One region of the Chryseobacterium sp. TQ-BC-N36 genome, then DNA from elsewhere that is predicted to be linked to it. Evidence: riboswitches for the same ligand, from Rfam matches in the RefSeq annotation. Region 1 holds a riboswitch; each other region holds the start of a gene.
The links. A riboswitch is a leader RNA that binds a small molecule or an ion and turns the genes downstream of it on or off. The one in region 1 is predicted to bind S-adenosylmethionine.

Region 2: it holds a riboswitch for S-adenosylmethionine, as region 1 does, so the genes downstream of both, AC3FI7_RS18200 (SusC/RagA family TonB-linked outer membrane protein) here and AC3FI7_RS18950 (alpha/beta fold hydrolase) in region 1, are expected to answer to the same signal.
Region 3: it holds a riboswitch for S-adenosylmethionine, as region 1 does, so the genes downstream of both, AC3FI7_RS15175 (TonB-dependent receptor plug domain-containing protein) here and AC3FI7_RS18950 (alpha/beta fold hydrolase) in region 1, are expected to answer to the same signal.

The regions. Positions count from the first base shown of each region.
Region 1 covers NZ_CM178175.1:4,203,534-4,211,527, reverse strand. Annotated here, with positions in the region: gene AC3FI7_RS18960 (O-succinylhomoserine sulfhydrylase) at 1-214, opposite strand, end outside; gene AC3FI7_RS18955 (ACT domain-containing protein) at 342-1,880, opposite strand; gene AC3FI7_RS18950 (alpha/beta fold hydrolase) at 1,877-2,824, opposite strand; SAM riboswitch class I at 2,884-2,992, opposite strand; gene AC3FI7_RS18945 (MGH1-like glycoside hydrolase domain-containing protein) at 3,181-5,796, shown strand; gene AC3FI7_RS18940 (OsmC family protein) at 5,875-6,294, opposite strand; gene AC3FI7_RS18935 (DUF58 domain-containing protein) at 6,322-7,644, opposite strand; gene AC3FI7_RS18930 (four helix bundle protein) at 7,777-7,994, opposite strand, start outside.
Region 2 covers NZ_CM178175.1:4,055,615-4,063,608, reverse strand. Annotated here, with positions in the region: gene AC3FI7_RS18205 (RagB/SusD family nutrient uptake outer membrane protein) at 1-448, opposite strand, end outside; gene AC3FI7_RS18200 (SusC/RagA family TonB-linked outer membrane protein) at 466-3,399, opposite strand; SAM riboswitch class I at 3,482-3,581, opposite strand; gene AC3FI7_RS18195 (type II 3-dehydroquinate dehydratase) at 3,827-4,234, shown strand; gene AC3FI7_RS18190 (hypothetical protein) at 4,303-4,740, shown strand; gene pckA (phosphoenolpyruvate carboxykinase (ATP)) at 4,791-6,407, opposite strand; gene AC3FI7_RS18180 (GYDIA family GHMP kinase) at 6,535-7,440, opposite strand; gene fabD (ACP S-malonyltransferase) at 7,451-7,994, opposite strand, start outside.
Region 3 covers NZ_CM178175.1:3,402,678-3,410,671, reverse strand. Annotated here, with positions in the region: gene AC3FI7_RS15185 (T9SS type A sorting domain-containing protein) at 1-1,478, shown strand, start outside; gene AC3FI7_RS15180 (alpha-amylase family glycosyl hydrolase) at 1,668-4,505, shown strand; SAM riboswitch class I at 4,596-4,701, shown strand; gene AC3FI7_RS15175 (TonB-dependent receptor plug domain-containing protein) at 4,790-7,234, shown strand; gene AC3FI7_RS15170 (APC family permease) at 7,242-7,994, shown strand, end outside.

The sequences.
Region 1 (7,994 bases):
CTTCCATTTTAGCGATCTTATCTGTAAATTCTGTTACATTTGGATTGGAGAAACGGCTGTATAAATTTTTAGGTTTTTCTTCTGCAAAGCTTGCTCTCATATCTTCCGCATCCTGAAATATAAAACTGGAGGTAAGATATAGCGGCGTAGAATGCTCGTCAAACTGAGTTCTTTCAGTCTGGGTTCTTATTGCTGATGTTTCAAAATTTTCCATATAGTTTTAATTTGTCAATTTACCAATGTATCAATCTAACAGTTTAACAATAATATTCTTTCCATGCCAAGAATGACAATTACAGTAATTGTTACGCTGCTAAATTGGTAGATTGTTACATTAAATATTATTTCGTTTCACTTACTCTTAAAATATCCCCAAATACTCCTCTGGCCGTTACCTTTGCTCCGGCTCCGGCTCCCATAATCACGATCGGATTTTCTCCGTAGCTTTCTGTATAGATTTCAAAGATTGAATCTGAACCTTTCAGCTGTCCTAATGCAGAAGTTGCAGGAACAGAAACCAATTTTACATCCAGTTCCCCTTTATCCTTCTGCAGATCACCATGTAAATCACCCACGTATCTCAATACATGGTCAGGTTCCTGATTTTCTTTTATTTTCTGGTATTCTTCGTCCAGTTCTTCCAGTCTGGAAAGGAATTCTGATTTTGAAACCTCCAATAAGGTTTCCGGAACCAGATTCTGAATATTGATATCTCCGAACTCGTTGATCAAGTCTAATTCTCTCGCCAGGATCAGTAATTTTCTTGCAACATCATTTCCTGATAAATCTTCTCTCGGATCTGGTTCTGTGTATCCTTTTTCCAGAGCTTCATTAATGATGGTTGAAAATTTATCGTTCCTTAAAGAAAAATTATTGAAAACATAACTTAGCGTTCCGGAGAATACGCCTTTAATTCTGGTTATATTTTCTCCTGAAAGATGTAATAATTTGATGGTGTCAATTAATGGTAATCCTGCACCTACATTGGTTTCATACAGATAACGTCTGTTATTTTTGTTCAACGTATATCTTAGTTTTCTGTACTCCTCTATCGGAAGAGTATTGAAAATCTTGTTGGAAGAAACAAGATCGAATCCGTTTTCTGCTAAAGCATGATAGTTTTTTACAAAATCCTTGCTTGCCGTATTATCCACAACGATTAGATTCTCAAGTTGGTTTTCGTTGGAGAAATTGATTAATTCTTCAACGTTGGACGGATGTTGCGCTGTCAAAACCTCATCCCCCCAATTGGCATCAAACCCCTTTTTGTTGAAGGCAATTTTCTTTGAATTGGCTACCGCAACTACTTTAAGGTCTATTTTTTTACGTTTTTTAATTTCTTCAGCAGATTCAAGTACTTGCTCTATCAGGGTTTTTCCTACATTTCCGTGACCAATGATGGCCAGATGAACCGTCTTGGGCTTTTTGAAAATTTCAGATTCTATAATATTTCTTGTTTTCTCATCCTGCGAAGAAGTCACTACGATATTAACTCTGTTTTCGCCTGCTATCTGGTTTAACAGCAACGGAAAAACATTATTTCTTGCCAGTTCAGCAAAGACTTTATTAAAATCTTCTGCTACAAAACCGATCACAGAAACATTATTGATACTATAGATCTGGGAAACTTTTCCTGACTTTCTTTCTGCTTCAAATTCATCAATAAGACAAGCCACTGCCTTTTCGGCATCGTTTTCGTGAACCAGAATAGAAATTCCGTTTTCGATGGCCTGTTGAGAAATTACTCCTACACTGATACGCGCTAAGGTAAGCGCTTTAAAAATTCGTCCGTCAATCCCTATTTCTCCCAGGAAATCTTCTCCTTCAAATTTGACGATTGATCTGTTCTTCAAAAATTTTATTTCGTTAGCATTTTTCATTTTTCCTGTAAAATGTTTTTTATGATATTATTTAATTGTTGATATTCCATTAGGAAGGCATCATGCCCGTGTATAGATTGGATCTCGTGATAAGAAACATCCTTATTTTTCTCTTTTAAGTTTTCAAAACACATCCGGATTTCAGAAGCCGGGAAAAATAAGTCTGAATCTACGGAGATCATGCGCATTCGTGCCTGTATGTTCTCCAGTGCTGTTTCATCAGCATTTATATTCATCAGGAGATGATTCATCAGTTTATAAGCTTTTAAACTAAACCTTTCGTTTAGAGCATTACCATGATAAATCAGCCAGTCTTCTGATTCCAGGCGCTGTTTTTCCTGGTTATATTGGTTTTGAAATCTGTCATTGAGTGACTGCGGTGTTCTGTAACACAACATGGCATGAATTCTCGCTTTCTGTAATGGTTCTTCTTTATCATTTAATAAGAATTTCTGAACCAGACATTGTGAGTGAAGCCAATCGTGCGTTCTGTAATCGCAGGCAATGGGAATAAATATCTCTGCGAGATCCGGCTGCTGGGCAAGCATTTCCCAGGCAATTCCTCCTCCCAGAGAGCCTCCGATAATGGCATATAGTTTTTTGATCTGTAAAGCTTCAAGCCCTTTCAGGAATATCGCAGCGATATCTGAAGGGGTAAAGTCTTCATAGTCTTCAATTAAAAAATTGTCATAACCGTTTCCGGGTATGTTGAAACACAGAACAGTATATTGATCGGTATCAACAATCTGATTTTCTCCTACCAGCTGCTTCCACCAGCCTTTTTCTCCGGACACATTTGAGTTTCCGGTAAGAGCATGATTGATTAAAATGACGGGCGCTGTAAACAGATCTTTCCCAAAAAGCTGATAGCTTAATGAGATATTGTATTCCTTTTGGGAATAAGTTTGATACGTAAGATTAATATAGTTTAGTTCTGTTTTCAATTCTATTATGTTTAATACAATTGAAAATGCCACAGGAAATGGCTGAAAAGAACTTCAGTGAGTTATCTGTCCAAAATTATTTTTGGTAGAACGTAGCACCTTCTTTGCTTGCGCAAAGGGTTGCTAAGGTTTCATAGGGTCTAATCCCTCAACCTTTCTTGATAACATTTTCAATATTTGAATGAACGAATGGTGCAAAGGTAATTCTTTTCTTTCAATTTCAAAAAAAAATTATTTTAATATTTAAAAAAGCCCTTAAATACAAGTATTTCAAGCCCATATTAATAATTATTCAGATGAAAAAAATTGGAATTACCTGTCAAAAAAACTAACTTCGTATGGAAAAATGATGAGATATGACCGCCGAAAAAGAAAGATTACAAGATACCAAATGGAAAAACTGGGGACCTTATGTAAGCAACCGGCAGTGGGGAAATGTACGCGAAGATTATAGCCCGAACGGGAATGCCTGGAATTTTACCAATCATAATAATGCTGAAAGCTATGCTTACCGCTGGGGTGAAGAAGGTATTGCCGGAATTTCTGATGTAAAGCAGCTTTTATGTTTTGCCTTTTCGTTCTGGAACAAGAAAGATAAAATGGTAAAAGAACGATTCTTTGGTTTGAGCAATCCTCAGGGAAATCATGGGGAAGACATCAAAGAAATCTTTTATTATCTGGATAATACACCTACTCATAGCTATATGAAGATGGTTTACAAATATCCGATCAATGAGTTTCCGTATGATGATATTCTTATTGAGAATGGAAAACGCGGCAAAAAAGAACCTGAATATGAGCTTTTCGATACCGGTATTTTTGATAATGATGAGTATTTCGATATTTTCATTGAATACTGTAAGGCCGATCACAATGATATTCTGGCCAGAGTAACGATCTGCAACCGAAGCCAGCATGATGCCCCTATAGTGGTGGCTCCTACTGTATGGTTCAGAAATAACTGGAAATGGGGATATAATACCTACAAGGCAGAGCTGAGTGCTTCCCATGACGGAAGCATTACTATAGTCCATGACAGTATTTCAATCAAAAAGCTTTATTCCAGAAATACAAATGCAGAAACTGCATTTTGTGATAATGAGACGAATACTTCAAAGCTTTATGGAGCTCCCGTTGTTGAAAACACCTATTTCAAAGATGGGATAAATAATTTTATTACCCATCAAACGAACACCATAAATCCTGAAAAAAAAGGAACAAAAGCCTCTTTCCTTATAGATGAAACTGTGGGTTCAGGGGAATCAAAAGTTTTTGAATTCAGACTATGTCCTGAGGAAAAAGATGAACCTTTTGAAAATTTTGATACTATTTTTAGTGTAAGGCAAGCCGAAGCTGAAGAGTTTTATAGCGAAATTCAGAATGATACCGTCAGTGAAGATGAAAGAAATGTTCAGAGACAGGCTTTTGCCGGGCTTCTCTGGAATAAACAATTCTATCATTACAATATTGGAAAATGGCTAAAAGGAGATCCTAACTTTGAAGCTCCAAGAAACTTCAACGAATATGTAAGAAATACGGAATGGAATCATCTCCACAACAAGGATATTATTTCCATGCCTGACAAATGGGAATATCCATGGTATGCGACGTGGGATCTGGCATTTCACTGTGTTCCTTTTTCTATCATTGATGCTGAATTTGCTAAGGGACAGCTTTTATTGCTTACCAAAGAATGGTATATGCATCCTAACGGACAGCTTCCTGCCTATGAGTGGAATATGAGTGATGTAAATCCGCCTGTGCATGCCTGGTCATGCTTCCGTGTTTTTAAAATTGATGAAAAAAATAATGGAAAACCGGATTTATTATTCTTAGAGAAAGTATTCCAGAAACTGCTTCTTAATTTCACATGGTGGGTAAACCGAAAAGACAAAAACGGCAAAAATATCTTTGGCGGGGGCTTCCTTGGCCTTGATAATATCGGTGCTTTTGACCGAAATATAGAATTAAAGGATGGCCAACATCTTGAACAGGCTGACGGAACAAGCTGGATGGCCATGTATGCATTGAATATGATGCGCATTGCAATGGAACTTGCTCAATATTATCAGGTATATGAAGATATGGCGATCAAGTTTTTTGAGCATTATCTTTACATCGCTGAAGCTATGGAAAATCTCGGTGAAGGAACAAAGGGTCTTTGGAATGAGGAGGACGGATTTTTCTATGATGTGCTTCAGCTTGGAAACGGAGACAGCGTTTCTTTGAGATTAAGAAGTATTGTAGGTTTGATCCCCATGTTTGCCGTTGAGATTGTAGACCACCGTTTATTGGAAAAGATGCCTAATTTCAGAAGCAGAATGGAATGGATCTTAAAAAATAAACCGGAGCTCACGAAACTTGTTTCCCACTGGGATGAGGAAGGCCACGGAAGAAAACATCTGATGAGTATCCTCCGCAAAAACAGGCTTACTAAAGTTCTGACCAGAATGCTTGACGAAAAAGAATTTTTAAGTACTTACGGAATCCGGGCCATGTCTAAGGTATATGAGGAAAATCCCTTTATATTCTCAGTACATGGAACTGAAAATATAGTGTACTATACGCCAGCAGAAAGTGACAGCCGGATGTTTGGCGGAAACAGCAACTGGCGAGGCCCTATCTGGTTTCCTATTAACTTTCTGATTGTAGAAAGCTTGCAGCGTTTCCACTATTATTATGGAAACAGCCTGAAAGTAGAACTTCCAACGGGAAGCGGTGATAAAAAAAATCTTGATGAAGTGGCTCAGAATATCAGCAAAAGACTCTGTTCGATATTCTTAAAAGATGAGCATGGGCAGCGGGCCTTCAATGGAGGTAATCCGAAGTTCAATTATGATAAACATTTCAGGGATTATATCACATTCTTTGAATATTTTCATGGAGATAACGGCCGGGGTGTAGGGGCTTCTCACCAGACAGGATGGACTGCCACTGTGGCGAAACTTATAAAACCAAGACTTACCTTCTAGATGAGAATGAGTAATTAGTAATAGGCAATAGAAAAGCCGGATGAATCATCCGGCTTTTCTATTTTTTTTAATGAGAGATTAAATTTTTTCTCCGTTCACATATACCTCATATCCGATTTCTACATTCGGTTCTAAAGTTTTTGATACAGAACAGTATTTTTCAAAAGAAAGCTCCGCAGCTTTTAGTGCCTTTTTAGGATCAATTTCTCCTTCCAAAAGAAATTTAACATTAATGGATTTAAAAGGTTTCGCATCTTCTACCTGTACTCTTTCTCCTTCTACCTCTGCCTGAAAACTTTTGATTTCCTGACGCTGCTTCTTTAAAATAGAAACTACATCAATTCCGCTGCATCCAGCCACTGCCATCAGTACACTTTCCATTGGAGAAACTCCTTTTGCTCCCGGCTGGGAAGTATTATCCAAAAGAATTGAATTTCCTTGAGCATTGGTACATTCAAATAAAAAATCGTCGTTTATTCTGTTAAGTGTAATTTTCATTTTGTATTGCTTATTGCTTCTGCAAAGTTATAAAATTCCTCTCGCTTTTATCTCCAGATATTTATTGATAACATCGATATTCAAATTCTCAGGAAGTGTATATACGGTATAGATCCCATATTTACGAAGTTCCTGGATGATCAGTTTCTTTTCAAATTCGAATTTTTCACTAATAATCTCATCATAGATTTCCTGCATATTTTCAGGATTTTTGTTGATCAGCGTCTGCAGTTCAGAATTTTTGAAGAATACAACTACCAGCAAATGGTTTTTCGCAATTCCGCGAAGATACTTCAGCTGGCGGTTCAGTCCGTCCAGGGTTTCAAAATTCGTGAAAAGCAAAATTAAACTTCTTTGATTGATAGAATATTTTACATCCTGGTACAAGCGGTTGAAGTCGCTTTCAAAGAAATCAGTTTTAATATTATAGAGTGCTTCTGAGATTTTTTTCAATTGTCCGGATTTATTATCAGCAGCAATTTTATTTTCAGCTTTTTTAGAAAAAGTCATCATTCCGGCTCTGTCTCCTTTTCTCAAAATGATATGAGACAATGCCATGGTTGCATTAATGGAATAATCCAGCAGGCTTAATCCATTGAAAGGCATTTTCATCGTCCTTCCTTTGTCTATCAGCATAAAGATGCGCTGTGATTTTTCATCCTGAAACTGATTAACCATCAGGCGGTTTGTTTTTGATGTTGCTTTCCAGTTGATCGTTCTGATATCATCTCCGGGAACATATTCTTTGATCTGCTCAAACTCCATGGTGTGTCCCAGTTTTCTGACTCTCTTGATTCCACCTAATAAAAACTCACTCTGAATGGCCATCAGCTCATATTTTCTGAGATGAATGAAAGACGGATAAGAAGGCAGCATGGCATCTTTCTGGAAAATAAATCTTTTTGAGATGAATCCCAATGGTGATGATGCGTAAACATTCAAACCTCCAAAATGATATTCTCCCCTTTCTTTAGGCTCTAATGAATACTGAAAAAATGTATTTGCTCCTGAAGCAATCTGTTTTTTAATCAGAAAATCTCTTTTCTGAAACTGGAACGGAATTTCATCAATAATCCTAGTAGATAGGGTAAAGCTGTAATTATTTTTGATGTCAATTTTTACAAAATTCTCATCCCCATTGGACAATTTTTCCGGCAAAATTCTTTGCACCTGTAAGGCATTCTTTTGATTAAAAAGCAACAGAAAATCTACCATTGCTGCCAGAAAAGAAATCAACAGCGCAATATGGGCTACCCACATCAGCACCGGAAAGAAAAATGCCAGAACATACAGTATCCCTACTCCGATGAGCGTAAAAAAGAAACGGGTATTGATGTATAAGTTTTTCATTGGTTAGGTTGCAGGTTGCAGATGAAAGGTTTTAGGTGGTCGTTTATTAGCTTTTTTATATTCATTATTATTGTAGAGAATAAATGAGTCCATTCAACATTTTAGATATATCTATAATCTCCTGATTTAGTTTCAAATAATCATCTTCATTAAAAAACCGAGATTTTTTGAAATAATTAATTGTGTTTCTACTTCTGCACAACTACCTCTTGATATTTTTAAAAATTGCAGATAATCAGGTTTACTTCTTCTTGAGTTTTCTTCTGCAATATTGGAGGGTATAGAAATGGCGGCTCGTTTGATTTGTGATATTAATCCATAGATTTCGGTTTTGGGAAATGCTTCAGTAA
Region 2 (7,994 bases), 150 kb from region 1:
CGCGTAATGCCTTTGCCTGTCCTTTTACCTGGTCTTTTTTCTCCTGGCTGCCTTCTGTACCATCAATTCTTGTAATGACATTATTCATATTATTGATAGTGGAATACAACAGAGACCAGATAAATAACGGCCGGCTTGCTGTATTATTCACCATTTCTGTAAAAGCATAAGTAGAAGCAAAACCGTATTTATTCGTCAATACTGCCACATCACTTCCCATCGCATCGCTGGCTCTTAACACTGTGGAATACCCAATATTGGCATACGTTGTCCCATCATTATTAAATTTTGCCCAGGTACCGTTCACTACTGTTTCAGCACTTTCAGCGGTTTTGAAAACCTCCACGCTGTTGGCCTGATCAGTCGGAGCTGTGTCCAGGTCATTTTCACAGCTTGTCAGCGACAAAAATCCAATGAACACAAACGATAAGTATTTTAATTTTTTCATTTTTCAATTTTAAAAGGTTAAAGCGTTGCCTGAAGACCAAAAGTGATCGTTCTCATAGCAGGATATCTGTAATAAGTTGTTCCATCCAAAGCCTGTTCAGGATCCATTCCTTTATGTTTATAGAAGGTCAGAAGATTTTCTGCCTGGATATAAATTCTGAATTTTTTAAGTCCAATTTTCTCAAAATAATCTTCAGGAAGTGTGTATCCTAAACTGACATTTTTCAGTCTTGCGTAAGTGCCGGAATACAGGAATCTTGAAGAGGTTGATGTCCAGTTATTCGTTGTTGTACTTAATGCAGGAACATCTGTGTAAGGATTATCAGGCGTCCACCTGTTCAGTATTTCGGAACTCCATGCTCGTCCTCCCGAACTTCCGTTATGCATGATGGAGGTATAATCGGTATCTAAAACTTTTCCGCCGATTTTGAATGTCAGTAATCCTGAAAAATCAAAATTCTTATAAGTAATACTGGTACTGATTCCCCCTGTCAGTTTAGGCAATGCAGAGCCTTGTAGCAGTTTTGTTGCTTTAGAATATTCTGAAGTAGTTCCTTCCACTGAATTCCCGTTAGCATCGGTAGTAACTGTTTTCCACAAAGGCTTTCCATTGCTCGGATCTACTCCTACCCATTCCGGAATAAAGAAATCATATACTGAGCCTCCTACTGTCAGCAACTTAGTTCCTACAACCAAAGAACCTCCGGGTAACTTGGTCACTTTATTATTTAAAGTACTCAGATTCACATCTACATTCCACTGGAAATCATCATTTTTAACTGGCGTTGTAAATAATGAAAATTCAAACCCTGTATTCTGAATTGTTCCGATATTCGCAGGATAATCACTGATTCCCAGCGATGGCGCCACCGGCATATTGAACAGAAGATCCTGGCTTTTTCTTTTGAAGTATTCGATATTTCCTTTAATTCTGTTATTCAGAATCGCGAACTCCAATCCAACATTTAAATTAAGATTGGTTTCCCATTTCACATTATTGGTAAATGTCTTTTCCAGCGTTGTGCCCGGCTCTCCGCCAAGGCTGATAAATCGATATAATTCCTGATATGCATAGTAAAGCGGCTGTCCGTTAGGTCTAAGCAATTTGTCATTTCCCTGACCTCCATAGCTGGCACGTAATGTCAACTGATTGAAGACGTTCAAGCTCTTAACAAATTCTTCATTGGATATTTTCCATGAACCTCCTACTGACCAGAATCTCCCCCATCTGTTATCTTTCGCAAATCTTGAAGAGCTGTCTGCCCTTCCTGATGCAGATAGGAAATAGGTATTGTTATAATCATATTCAACTTTTCCCAGGAAACTCAACAGGCTTAATTTATTGCTGTTTCCACTGAAACTTCCCAGCAGAGAAGCAGCGTCCGGCTCATAATAGTATGGCAGAGAAAATTGGCTTCTGGTCCCGGAAATCGTCTGATAATCGTACTTATAGAATTCATGTCCTGCTAATGCATTAATGTGATTTTTTCCAAACTTTTTATCATACGTCAGAATATTACTGGTTGTATACGAAAGCGTTCTGGTATTCGTTTTCGTCACCGAACCCCCAATTTCAGCCCCTTGTCCAAGCAGTGGATTTGAATAATAATGTCCGTTATAATTCACCAGATCAACAGAAAAACTCGTTTTGAATTTGAGTTCCGGCAGGAAAGTAAATTCCATGAATCCTTTTCCTGAGAAGTTATCTTCTTTATTTTCGTTTTTATCTAATGGCAGGGTCGCAGCGGCATTCTGATTCTGAAGAGCATTGGTAGGCCTGTATTTTCCAAAATCATAAACCGGATTTCCATCTGCGCCCAAAACATAAGCTCCATCTGCATTTCTTTCATAATAAGGATAGAATGAAGGAATGAATCTTGCCGCATTGATGATATTACTGGCCTTTGAATCCGAGGAAGTCGGCGCCTGCTGAATACTGTTAGTATAGCTTAAGTTTACCCCAACATTCAACCATTTTTTAACTTCAGAATTGACCTTTAATCGGGTATTATACCTTTTAAAACCAGATTCAATAGCCATCCCTTTGTCATCCAGATAACCAAGGGAAAAGAAGTAGTTACTTTTCTCACTTCCCCCGCTGATATCGAGATCTACCTGATTTCTTGATGCCACTCTCTGTAAAATATCTCTCCAGTCATCATTCCAGAGTGGTGAAGCGCCGGGCAATAGCTTTCCATCTGTTCCTACCGGTTTTGGATAGGCCGTTCCATAAGGATTGATACCAAGTGTTGAAACAAGATTGTCAGTAGCCATCTGAGCAGCTTGCTGAGCATTCACTTTACCAGACTGATATCCGTTTCTCAATGCCTCCCAGTATAATTGGAAATACTGATCCGTACTGACCTGTTGATAATCTTTTACTGCTCTTCCGGAGAATCCCTGACTGATGTTAAAATTAACTTTTGATTCTCCTTTTTTACCAGATTTTGTAGTAATAATGATAATCCCGTTTGCTCCTCTTGAACCATACAAAGCACTTGCTGTAGCATCTTTCAGCACACTGATAGATTCTATATCGCTTGGGCTTATAGAATTCAGGTTACCGTCAAAAGGAATCCCATCCACTACATATAAAGGATCACTGGAAGCGCTTATTGAGCCAATTCCTCTGATCCGTATGGTAGAAACGGCTCCTGGCTGGCCCGATGCACTTGTCGTCTGAATTCCTGCAACCTGCCCTTCTAATGCTTTGGTAATATTGGTTACAGGTCTGTTATTGATCTTATCGCTGGAAATCGTAGCCAAAGAACCGGTATAGCTGTTTCTTTTTGCTTTTCCGTAGGCTACCACCACTACTTCATCAATTTCTTTTTCATGAAGACTATCTTGTTTCAGCCTGGAATTCTGTGCCTGTACGCTGGCAATTCCAAGAAAAAATGCAGCAACCGGAGGGATCCACACTTTAGAATTAAATGAATTTTTATTAATCATAATCAATTTTATTTATCATATATTAAAATTTAGCCCTTTGCCGAATATTCAGCAAAGGGCATCGATAAATACGAAAACCAAATGCTTATTTTCCCTTAAAAGGCTGAATGTAACACCTTGCCTCCACAGGTAGGTTGTTAAGATTTCACAGGGTCAGTTCCCTCCATCTTTCTTTATAAGCCGATCGAAATATGTCTGCAAAGCTAAAAACTTTTAGTCTACAAAACAAGTAGACTTATTTATTTTTCATGATAAATTTTCAGAAATTAACTTAATTTTTGAATAAACTCCATGACATTAACGAGTTAAGCACATTATCATTTTCTTAAACATGATAAATATCATTATCAATAATTCAATTAAAAAAAAGCAGATTCCCTAGAGTTTTTTTTGAGACTTAATGGAAAAAAGTTTTTAATTTTATGGTATGAAAGTTTTGATCATCAATGGCCCTAACCTCAATCTGTTAGGCACAAGAGAACCGGAAATCTATGGTAACGTCTCCATGGAAAGCTATTTGGAAGTTTTAAGATCCGAGTTTACCTCTTATGAATTAAAATATTACCAGTCAAATATTGAAGGAGAGCTTATCAACAGACTTCAGGAAGATGACTTTGATGCAGTTGTGATCAATCCTGGGGCTTATACTCATTATTCGTATGCGATTGCAGACTGTTTAAAAAATATCAGAAAACCCAAGGTTGAGGTTCACATCAGCAATATCTACAAAAGAGAAGAGTTCAGGCAGAAATCTGTAACAGCGGCAAATAGTGATGCTGTTTTATCCGGCTTTGGGATGGCTGGATATCGATTAGCTTTACTAAGTTTAAAATAATTTACATTTTTTTATTTGCTCCTGGATTGCACAGGCTCTCACAGATGTTTATGGTTATAAAATAATTAATGAAGATAAAGGATCAAATTTACTGTAATGCTATTGGAAACTACTCCAATCAATTAACAAAGAGAAAATCTTATGTTATTGAGGAAACAAATCCGAGAAATATAAAAATCTGTAATGATGAAGGAAAACTCAGATGGTATCCTAAGTTTTATTTCAGCTTGGAGAAAGAGCCGAAAATTGTATCCATCCATATTGATGATGAAATAGAGAATACCGAATCTGATGCGATAGAAGTCACTATTGAACTTTCCAATAAAGAAAAATATTGGCTGACATTTACCACTCCAAAATATCTGGATAAAATATTGAATGAAGAATCCTATTTTTCTTCAAAACATTTTATGATCATAAAACATCTAACTGAAGCATCAATCAAATCAACAGTCCTAAAACTGGATGAACAGAATGAGTTGATTAAGAACTGTAAAAAATATTAATAAAAGAAAGCCCCATCAGTGATGAGGCTTTTTATGCTTATTGATAACTATTAGATAGTCTGTTCCTGTAACTGAGGCCCCGAAGCAACTAACTTCTTACCTTCTTCAGTATCACAGTACTGCTCAAAATTTTTGATGTATCTTGAAGCAAGATCTTTTGCTTTTTCTTCCCATTCTGAAGCATTTTCATATGTATCTCTTGGATCTAAGATCCCCGTAGAAACATTAGGTAATTCAGTAGGAATTTCCAGGTTCATGATCGGAACCTGAGTTTTAGGAGCGTTTTCAATAGAACCGTCAATGATTGCATCGATGATTGCTCTCGTATCTTTTAGAGAAATTCTTTTCCCGGTACCATTCCAACCAGTGTTCACCAGATAGGCTTTAGCACCATGTTCTTGCATTTTACCAATCAGTGTTTTAGAATACATTGTTGGGTGCAGTGTAAGGAATGCTTCACCAAATGCAGGTGAGAAAGAAGGTTCCGGCTCCGTAATTCCTCTTTCTGTTCCGGCTAATTTTGATGTATATCCGCAAAGGAAGTGGTATTGAGCCTGATCTTCGTTCAGGATAGAAACCGGAGGAAGTACACCGAATGCATCTGCTGAAAGATAAACAATCTTCTTAGCATGACCTGCTTTAGAAGGCAATACAATTTTATTGATATGATAGATTGGATAAGAAACCCTTGTATTTTCTGTGATTGATCCATCTGTGTAATCAGCTACTCCATTGTTTACCACAACGTTTTCAAGAAGTGCATCTCTCTTGATAGCCCTGAAAATATCCGGTTCCTTTTCTTCCGATAAGTCAATTACTTTGGCATAACATCCCCCTTCATAGTTGAATACTCCGTTATTATCCCATCCATGCTCATCATCACCGATAAGATACCTCTTAGGATCTGCTGATAAGGTAGTTTTACCAGTTCCTGAAAGGCCAAAGAATAAAGCCACATCACCTTTTTCTCCTACGTTTGCAGAACAGTGCATTGAGGCCATACCTTTTAACGGCAGGTAATAGTTCATCATGGCAAACATTCCTTTCTTCATTTCACCTCCGTACCATGTACCTCCGATGATCTGTAACCTTTCAGTAAGGTTGAACATAATGAAGTTTTCAGAGTTCAGTCCCTGAGCCTCCCAGTTAGGATTTGTTGTTTTTGATCCGTTGATTACGGTGAAATCCGGCTCACCGAAGTTTTCAAGTTCATAGTGAGAAGGGCGAATGAACATGTTGGTAACGAAATGCGCCTGCCATGCTACTTCAACAATAAATCTTACTTTAAGTCTTGTATCTGCATTCGTACCACAGAAAGCATCCACAACATAAATTTTCTTAGCTTCAGAAAGCTGATTCATCACTAGTTCTTTACAAGACCCGAAAATTTCCGCAGTAGTAGGTAAATTTACTTTACCATCCCAGAAAATTGTATCTCTTGTAACATCATCCTGAACAATATATCTGTCTTTAGGTGAACGACCTGTGAAAATTCCTGTTTTTACTGATACCGCGCCAGATTCTGTAAGCTCAGCTTTCTCAAATCCTTGATTTTCAGGAGAAACTTCAGCCTGATATAATTCTTCATAAGAAGGATTATACACTACTTCATAGTTTCCTTTAATCCCTAATTTTTCTAAATCATGGATGATTTTAGTGTTTTTCATTTTACTTATATTTTCTATTTCTTTATTGCTTTCAACAAAAATAATATTAATTATTTGTTAAAGGTGGTTTAAATATACTGATATAAGTCAGAATGGCAAACAAAAAAACGGTTTTGTAAATTACTGATTATAAATTAATTATATCTGACCATTCAAAAACTGCAGGAAAACCTTTCTCCCAAAAATAGTTCTTATAGCCCCCAAATTTTGCACTCATTACAAAATCTCCACCCCATGCGCCCAAACTTTTGACAAATGAGGGACAATCTGGGAATAATCTCTCTTTAACTGTGAGAATTTCAAGAAAATCAGCTATTTTTCGCTCATGAATCATCATTAATTCGGAAAAATTTTCCAATTCATCGCATAACATTATTTTCTTTGTGATTTCCGAAAATTGATTAACCAGTTCCTGGGACTTCTTCTTTGACTTGTAAAAACGGATTCCTTCCCTGCTGTCCTGTTTCTGATTCAGGTGAATAAAAATCAGTTCATTTTTAAAAGAAGGATTGAAATTGACCTTTTCATATTTAATCTCAGGTTTACTCTGGAAAAGGACAGCAGATTTTTCTTTTGCCACAGCTATATCATAACCGCTTCCTCCCAGGCTGATGGTATTAAGATGAAAAGGATCAATCTCTGCCCATTCCGCAAGGTTGGTCATCAGTGTGGAGCTGCTCCCTAAACCATAGTCTGCAGGAAACTGAAGATTCGTTTTTAAGTGATAAGTAAGATCGGTTTTGAATTTAATGTGAGAAAGCTGCTGAACATTCTTTAAGGTTTGAGTGATAAATTCAGCGCTTGATGGAATATTGGTTTCCAGAACCTGCCAGGTTTTATAATCAATGACAGCCTTCAACCATAATATGTTCTGATGATAGGCTTCCCAGATAATCAGAGAATTTTTATCATCCGTTTCTTCAAAAAAAAACTCTTGTCCGAGCCTGGTAGGTACCGCTAAGACAAGAGCTCCATCGATTGCGAAATATTCTGAAGTAAGCATAAGCTTGCCCGGTGAAAATATCGCACTCATATATTTTAAATTAGATGGCAGAAGCAGCTTCTACTGATCCGTCAATTTTTTTGATCAATCCCTGAAGGGTTTTTCCCGGCCCTACTTCTACAAAGTTAGAAGCACCGTCTTTAATCATATTCTGAACAGATTGTGTCCATTTTACAGGACCGGTAAGCTGTGCAATCAGGTTTTGTTTGATCTCATCAGGATTGGTTACCGCTGTAGTCGTAATATTCTGATATACAGGAATCGTTGCTTTTCTGAATTTCGTTTTTTCGATAGCTGCAGCCAATCTCTCCTGTGCAGGCTGCATCAATGGTGAGTGGAAAGCGCCATTTACAGGTAATAATAAAGCTCTTTTAGCTCCTGCTTCTTTCAGCTTTACGCAAGCTTCTTCTACAGCTGGTGTTTCTCCTGAGATTACCAACTGGCCTGGACAGTTATAGTTTGCCGGAACCACTATTCCACTGATCTGCGCACAGATCTCTTCTACTTTCGCATCATCTAACCCTAAGATCGCAGCCATAGAACTTGGATTCGCATCACAAGCCTCCTGCATTGCCTTAGCTCTT
Region 3 (7,994 bases), 800 kb from region 1:
CATGTAATGTTTCCGGAGGTTTAAAGGTTTATCAGAACAGTACAGATGCAGGCCCATTACAAGATTGGAGTCTGGTAGGAGGAGGAGCTGTAGATGCTGCTTCATCAGGTGAGCAGTACAATGCTGATATCGCTTTGGACGGAACCAATACTATTTATGTAGCTTATGTTTCAAATTCAGGAGAAGGAAAAAAACTGAATGTTAAAAAATTTGACGGGAACTCCTGGATCCAGGTTGGAAATGCTAACTTTTCAGATGGGAAAGTTCAGCACATTGCTCTGGCGGTAACCGGATCTGGAACACCATATGTGGTAGCCAGCCGTTTCGAAAATGATAATTTCCTGAGAAATACCGTTTATAAGTTAGACGATTCACAAAACTGGATTCCTTTTGGGGGAGACTTTGTTTCAGATGGTGAAGCAAAATACAACGATCTGGCCATAGATAAGTCACAAAATTACCTGGTTCTGGCGTATTCCGATGATACAACAAAAGTTAAAAGAATTTCTCTGAACCTAAATCCACAAACATGCAGCAATACAGACCCCGGAACCAATACAGGTGATATAGGCTGTGTAAGTTTTATGTATCGCGGCCAGCAGGTTGCTTATACTACCGTAAGAGGAGCAGATGGAAAAATATGGCTTCAGCAGAACCTGGGAAGTACACAGGTTGCTTCATCAGCAGCTGATGCCAATTCATATGGAGATCTCTTCCAGTGGGGAAGATGGGATGATGGCCACCAGCTGAGAAACTCTCAGGTAGTACAGGCTCCATCACCGAATACTCCTGAAGGGACAGGCGCTACAGGAGGGGGGTATATTGCGGGCTCTCCGGCTTGGTGGGCTGGTTTTGCAAGCGGAGATACATGGACTGGTGTCTCTGTTGCTGATGTTAATGCATCGGTCGGAGCAGATCCTTGTAAAGCAATAGGTGCAGATTGGAAAATGCCCTCTCAGGCAGACTGGTCAGCTTTAGTAGGGGCTGAAGGTATCTCCAATCCGGCAACTGCTTATAACAGTAATCTTAAATTACCGGCAGGTGGATATAGAAGCTCAGGTAATGGTGACTTTACTTTTGTAGGACAAAGAGGATATTTCTGGAGCTCTGATACGTCAAGCTTAGGAGGAAAATATCTGTATATCGGATCAACAATTGCGAATCCGTCGGCTGGTGCCATGAGAGGACAGGGATCATCAGTAAGATGCATCAAACCTACATCTTCTTTGAGCACATCAGAAATTAAACTTAAAAATGATGTGGTGAGAATCTATCCTAACCCTACAAAAGGAATTCTTATGGTTAAATCTGATTCAGGGATTGACAAAGTAAATATTATCAATGCGGTAGGACAAAGAATGAATGTGCAATTTTCGGACAATCAGATCAACATGACTGAATTTGCTTCAGGATTATACATCGTAGAATTAAAATTAAAGAACGGACAGATCGTTTCTAAAAAGATTATAAAAGATTAATCCAATTGAATGGTAAGATATTCGCCCTATAAAAAATAGTTCATTACAATTACTTTTATTGGAAGGCTCATGAAAATTTCATGAGTCTTTTTTATTTATTTTCTTCTGAAAACGGCAATATTACCGGGAACTGAATAAAAATAGTCAATATGAACAAAAATTAATCCTATATTCGATAAAAAATAAGACATGAGAAAATTTTATTCCGTTGTTTTTCTGCTGATTACAATGGGTGTGTTTGGGCAGATTAATTATACGATTTCTCCCAATCCGTTCAATGAATCTGATGCTATTACGCTTACCGTTCCGGGAGATCAGATTGACGAATCTGCCTGGGGAGCTTCCAATAACGCCATTTATATCTGGAGCTGGTCGTTTGATACCAATTATCAGAACAGTCAGGATTGTCCTACCAATGGAAGCTGGAACAGTTCCAACGATTTGAATAAGCTGAATTATAATGCTGCAACAGACAGCTATTCACTTACTTTTACTCCAACTGCTTTCTTTGGGAGAACAGGAATCGGCAGGTTTGGGTTTTTATTAAAAGATAAAACAGGATCACATCAGACTTCTCCTGATATTTTTGTCAATGTGGGTACTTTAAGCTTAAGCCTTACCAATCCTCTGGCAAATAGCCTGACCTCTGTTCCGGTAGGGAATTCTATCAATATCACCGCGACAACCAACGTCAACGCAACATTTCAGTTGAAAGCCAACGGAACTGTTATCAATGCTGCAACAACGCCTTCACAATCTTATTCCTACAGTTATACCGTTACTCAGGATACCAATATGGAGCTGGTTGCCACACAGGGATCCAATTCTAAGGCTGCAACATTTATTTTACAAGTCCCGAGAAACGTAGTTTCTGAAGCAATACCCAACTGGATCAGACAGGGAATCAACTATCATCCGACAGATCAGACCAAAGTAGGACTGGCCTTATATGCTCCTGGTAAAAACTTTGTCCATGTCATCGGAAGCTTCAATAACTGGATGGTGAATGATACGTATTTAATGAAAAGAGATACAGCTAATCCTGATCTGTACTGGATTGAACTGATTGGTTTGACTCCTCAGCAGCTCTACACCTTCCAATACAGGACAAATGATCTGAGAAAAGTAGCAGACCCTTATTCACCACAAATTTTATCTTCTTATGATGATCAGTGGATTTCTGCTGCTACCTACCCGAACTTGCCTGCATTTCCTGCCGGACAGGGTTTTGAAGTTTCAACATTTAAAACAGGGCAGACTGCTTATAACTGGCAGGTTGCCAATTTTCAAAGACCCGCCAAAGAAAATCTGGTTGTCTATGAATTATTATTGAGAGACTTTACTCAGGAAAAGAACTGGCAGTCATTAATCAATAAAATTTCTTATTTAAAGAATTTAAAAATCAATGCGATAGAACTGCTTCCCATCATGGAATTTGACGGAAACCTTTCATGGGGATATAATACTTCTTTCCATTATGCATTGGACAAAGCTTATGGAACTCCTGAAAAATTCAAAGAATTTGTAGACCTCTGCCATCAGAACGGGATTGCGGTGATTCTCGATGTGGCATTCAACCACGCTACAGGACGTTCACCTTTAGTAAGGCTCTGGAACATAGATCCGGATGGTGATGGCTATGGCGATGTAGCCCCGGATAATCCTTACTTTAATCAGGTTCCAAAGCATTCATACAATGTATTCAATGATTTTAACCATACCAGTCCTTCAACGCAATATTACGTTGAAAGATGTCTTCAGCAATGGCTTACTGAATATCACATAGACGGATTCCGCTGGGATTTAACCAAAGGATTCACTCAAAGCTGCTCTGCAAATGATGAAGCCTGTACGAATGCTTATCAGCAGGACAGAGTGGATATTATGAAACACTATGCAGACAGACAATGGGCTATTGATCCAAATTCTTACATGATCTTTGAACATCTGGGAACAGATGCAGAAGAACAACAATGGGCTAACTACAGAATAGCAGAAGGAAAAGGTGTTATGCTTTGGAATAAACAGACAGACCCTTATAATCAGAATACGATGGGATATAAGGAGAACAGCAACTACGATCGTATGAATCACAGCCTTCACGGCTTTACGAATATGAGTGCTGTAGGCTATGGAGAAAGCCATGATGAGGAAAGACTGATGTTTAAAAATCTTGCCTACGGTGCAGTAAATGGAAGTTATGATGTTAAAAACCTGAATACAGCTCTTGACAGAATGAAAACTTTCGGTGCAACCTTCTTTACCATTCCGGGGCCTAAAATGATCTGGCAGTTTGGAGAATTAGGTTATGAATTCAGCATCAACAGATGTGCGGACGGCTCCATCAACAGTAGTTGCAGAACGGATGAAAAACCTGTTGCATTCACTTTAGGATATGATACCAATGTGAACAGAAAGGCTGTGTATGATACATGGGCTAAAATTATCGCGATCAGAAATGCTCATCAGATTTTCAAAACCAAAACTTACAGCATAGAATCCAATAATCTTGCAAATGATCCAAACGGACTGATCACCAGGATTTATTTATATGATACAGCTATTACCACAGGGATAAAAAATATAGTGGTATTGGCCAATTATGCTACTTCTGTACAAAATGTTATTCCTTATTTTCCTTACACGGGTCAATGGCAGAATCTGATGGATGACAGTATTTTGAATGTGGTTTCTATAATAACACCAATCACTCTGCAGCCGGGAGAGTTCAGAATCTTCGGTAATTATGCAGGTGCTTTATCAACAGCGGGTACCAATGCCGCTAACAAGCTATCTCTTCTGATTGCAGATAATCCGATTCGGAACGGGGCAGCTAAATTAATTTACAACCAAGCAAAAAACGGAGAGATTTCCATTTTTGATATGACTGGTAAAAGGTTGAGTTCATTCAAACTGGAAAAGGAAAATGGCATCCGCGAAGTGAAAATCAATTATCCGGCAGGAACCTATCTGGTACAGCTGAAATCAGACACAGGAATGGTAATTCAAAAGATGATTATTCTATAAAATAAATACAATACAGTAAAAAGGCAAATTTGCGGATCAGCAGATTTGTCTTTTTTTGTAAGTTCAAAAAAATAGTCTACTTTTGCGGTAGATTTATCAAGAAAGGTGGAGGGATTTGGCCCCGTGAAACCTTAGCAACCTGCACGGTTCCAGAAGTGTAAAGGTGCTAATTCCAACCCAAAGGGGGAGATAAGTGAGATCAATACTCTATATGAATTCCATTTCTTGAAGTCTTGTGTGTCTGCGGAAGAATCCGTTGGAGTAAATGATTAATTGGCAAAAAAATGAAAAAATTAAGTACAGCCGTATTGCTGCTTGGAGTAATTTTGGTGGCTGCTCAGGAGAGCGAGGAGAAAGGAAAACAGATTGAGGATATTGTCATCGTTGGAAACCGTAATGTCAAAAGAACAAAGCTGGAGACACCAGTTCCGGTAGATGTGATTAATATTGACAAAATCCAGAGAAGCGCTCCACAGATGACAGCTCAGGATCTTCTGAATTATGTGATTCCATCGTTTAATGCCGTGAGGCAGTCTGCTTCAGATGGTACAGAGCATATTGATCCCGTAACCCTGAGAGGCATGGGACCTGATCAGGTCTTGGTTTTGCTTAACGGAAAAAGAAGACATTCTACTTCTTTGGTAAACTACCAGAATACAGTAGGGAATGGATCTGTAGGAACAGACCTAAGTACTATTCCCGTGATTGCAATTGACAGAATAGAAGTTCTAAGAGATGGAGCTGCTGCACAATATGGATCTGATGCCATTGCAGGGGTGATCAATATTATTCTTAAGAAAAATGTCGGAGCTTCGGCAAGCCTTACTTACGGATTAAGCGGAAGAAACGATGGTGATACTTATCAGGCAGGAGCCAACTACGGAACTTCATTAGGAAAGAAAGACGGTTATATTAACCTTTCACTGCAGTTAAGCCACAGAGGAAAGACAACAAGAACACAAAATCATGACCTGGATATTTTTGAGAATAATTTTGCTTATGCATTTGCAGATGATCCCGATGCGGCCAGAGCTGCGGATGATGCAGAAATTCAAAAAAGAGGATTGACCCGCGACGATTTTAATTTTCAGATCGGGGATGCCCAGATCAGACAGGGGCAGTTATTTTTCAATTCGGAATATCCTTTCAACGATAACTTCAAACTGTATTCTTTCGGAGGTTTCAGCATCAAAGAAGGAAGAGGTTTTGGTTTCAGAAGGCTTCCGAGCGAAACATCTAATGTCGTTTCATCCATTTACCCGAATGGTTTTCAGCCCACACTGGCATCTCAGATCTATGATGTTTCTTATGCTGTGGGAGCAAAATATAATGCCAATGACTGGCTTTTTGATCTTAGCAATACCTTTGGAAGTAATACTTTCAATTATAATGTAAACAATACCAATAATGCTTCACTTGGGGCAAAATCACCCACACGTTTTTACGCCGGCGCGCACAGCTTTCTTCAAAATACGGTTAACCTCGATGTTTCCAAAAATATAAGCCGTTTCAACATCGCATTCGGAGGAGAATTCAGGTTTGAACAATACCAGATCAAAGCCGGTGATGAAGCTTCTTATTCCCAATATGACATCAATGGAAACATTGCCACTGAAGGAGCAACGGTGTTGGGTGCAGGTGGATCTCAATCCTTTATTGGGTTTTCTCCAAACAATGCATTGAAAAAAGACAGGCATTCTACAGCTGTATATGCAGATGTTTCTTATGATCTGGATAAAAAACTGAATATTGATGCTGCTGCGAGATTTGAAAATTATTCAGATTTCGGAAATACTCTGAATGGAAAACTGGCTGTACGATATGAGTTTATAAAAAATTATGCAGTAAGAGCAGCAGTGGGAACAGGATTTAGGGCTCCTTCCCTTCAACAGCAGTATTTTAATAACTCTTATGCGGATATTTCTACTTCCGGCGAGAAGATTGTTACAAAAGGAATTTTTAGTAATGACAGCAAAGCCGCTGAAATTCTTGGATTTGATAAACTTAAGCAGGAAACCTCTGTAAACGGAAGTGCCGGATTTACTTTAAACCCTGTAAAAGGACTGTTGATAACCGTAGATGGATATATCATTAAAGTAAAAGACAGAATCGTTATTACTGGAAATATAACAGATCCAAGATTGTCAGATCCAGCAGTAGTAGGACAGGGAAATGAGGTAGAAAGCGGAAGATTCTTTGCCAATGCTATTGATACCGAAACGAAAGGAGTAGATGTCGTAGTAACCTATGACTGGATTCTTGGCAATGGAAAATTAAATATCAATCTTGCCGGAAACTATACAGAAACGAAAATCACAGATTTCCATTTTCCGGAAAACCTGGGAACCCCTCAGAATGAATTTTTTGGACCGGATCAGATCAATATCATTGAAACACTGTCTCCCAAAACAAAAGCTTCATTAGGGCTAAATTATGGAATCGGGAAGTTTAATTTTCTCGTGAGAAATACCTATTTTGGTAAAGTAATAAGAGACGGCTATCCATTTGGAGGAGTGCAGGAATTCTCACCAAAGGTAGTTACAGATATCAGTGTTGGTTATAATATCACTAAGAGTATCAATTTTACGATAGGAGCCAATAATGTATTCGATGTTTTCCCGGATCGTCAGATTTATGAAAATTCATATTATGGAGTATTTAAATATGCGCCGGTTCAGATGGGAACGCTGGGGAATTATTTCTTCGGAAGACTTAATTTTAATTTTTAATCATTAAATGAGTACCACCTCACATCAGATAGGCTGGAAAACAGCCACAGCTATTGTTGTTTCCAATATGATCGGGACAGGGATTTTTACCACCCTGGGGTTTCAGCTATCCGATATTACCAATACCTACAGTATTTTCCTGCTATGGATCATTGGAGGAGTCCTTGCTCTGTTCGGGGCTTTTTGCTATGCTGAATTGGGCTCACATTTTAAAGGAAACGGAGGTGATTTTATCTATCTTAAAGAAACTTATCATCCGTTGTTTGGGTACCTTATAAGCTGGATTTCGCTGATCATAGGATTTTCTTCTCCTGTAGCTTTGGCAGCCTTGGCTATGTCAAAATATCTTTCTGTATTCGATTATTCTTTCGGAAACAGTTTTGCGATTGCTGCCATTTTTCTGGTTGCAGTTACATTATCATTCAGCCTGAAAACATCCAGCCGGTTTCATAACTTTTTCACTTTCATTAAAATAGCTTTTATTGTTATCCTGATTATTCTGGGAGTTGGGCTTGCAGATTCACCACAAATCGGCAACAGCCTGAATTTCAGTGACAGCTGGAAGAATGAGATTATGCTTCCGGCATTTGCTACATCGCTGGTATTTGTCACCTATTCCTATACAGGCTGGAACTCTGCATCTTATATTGCAGGAGAGATAAAAGAAGTTCAGAGAAACCTTCCAAAATCCTTGATTATAGGAACTGTTTTTGTGACGGTAAGCTATATTCTGGTGAATTATATTATGCTGAAACATGCT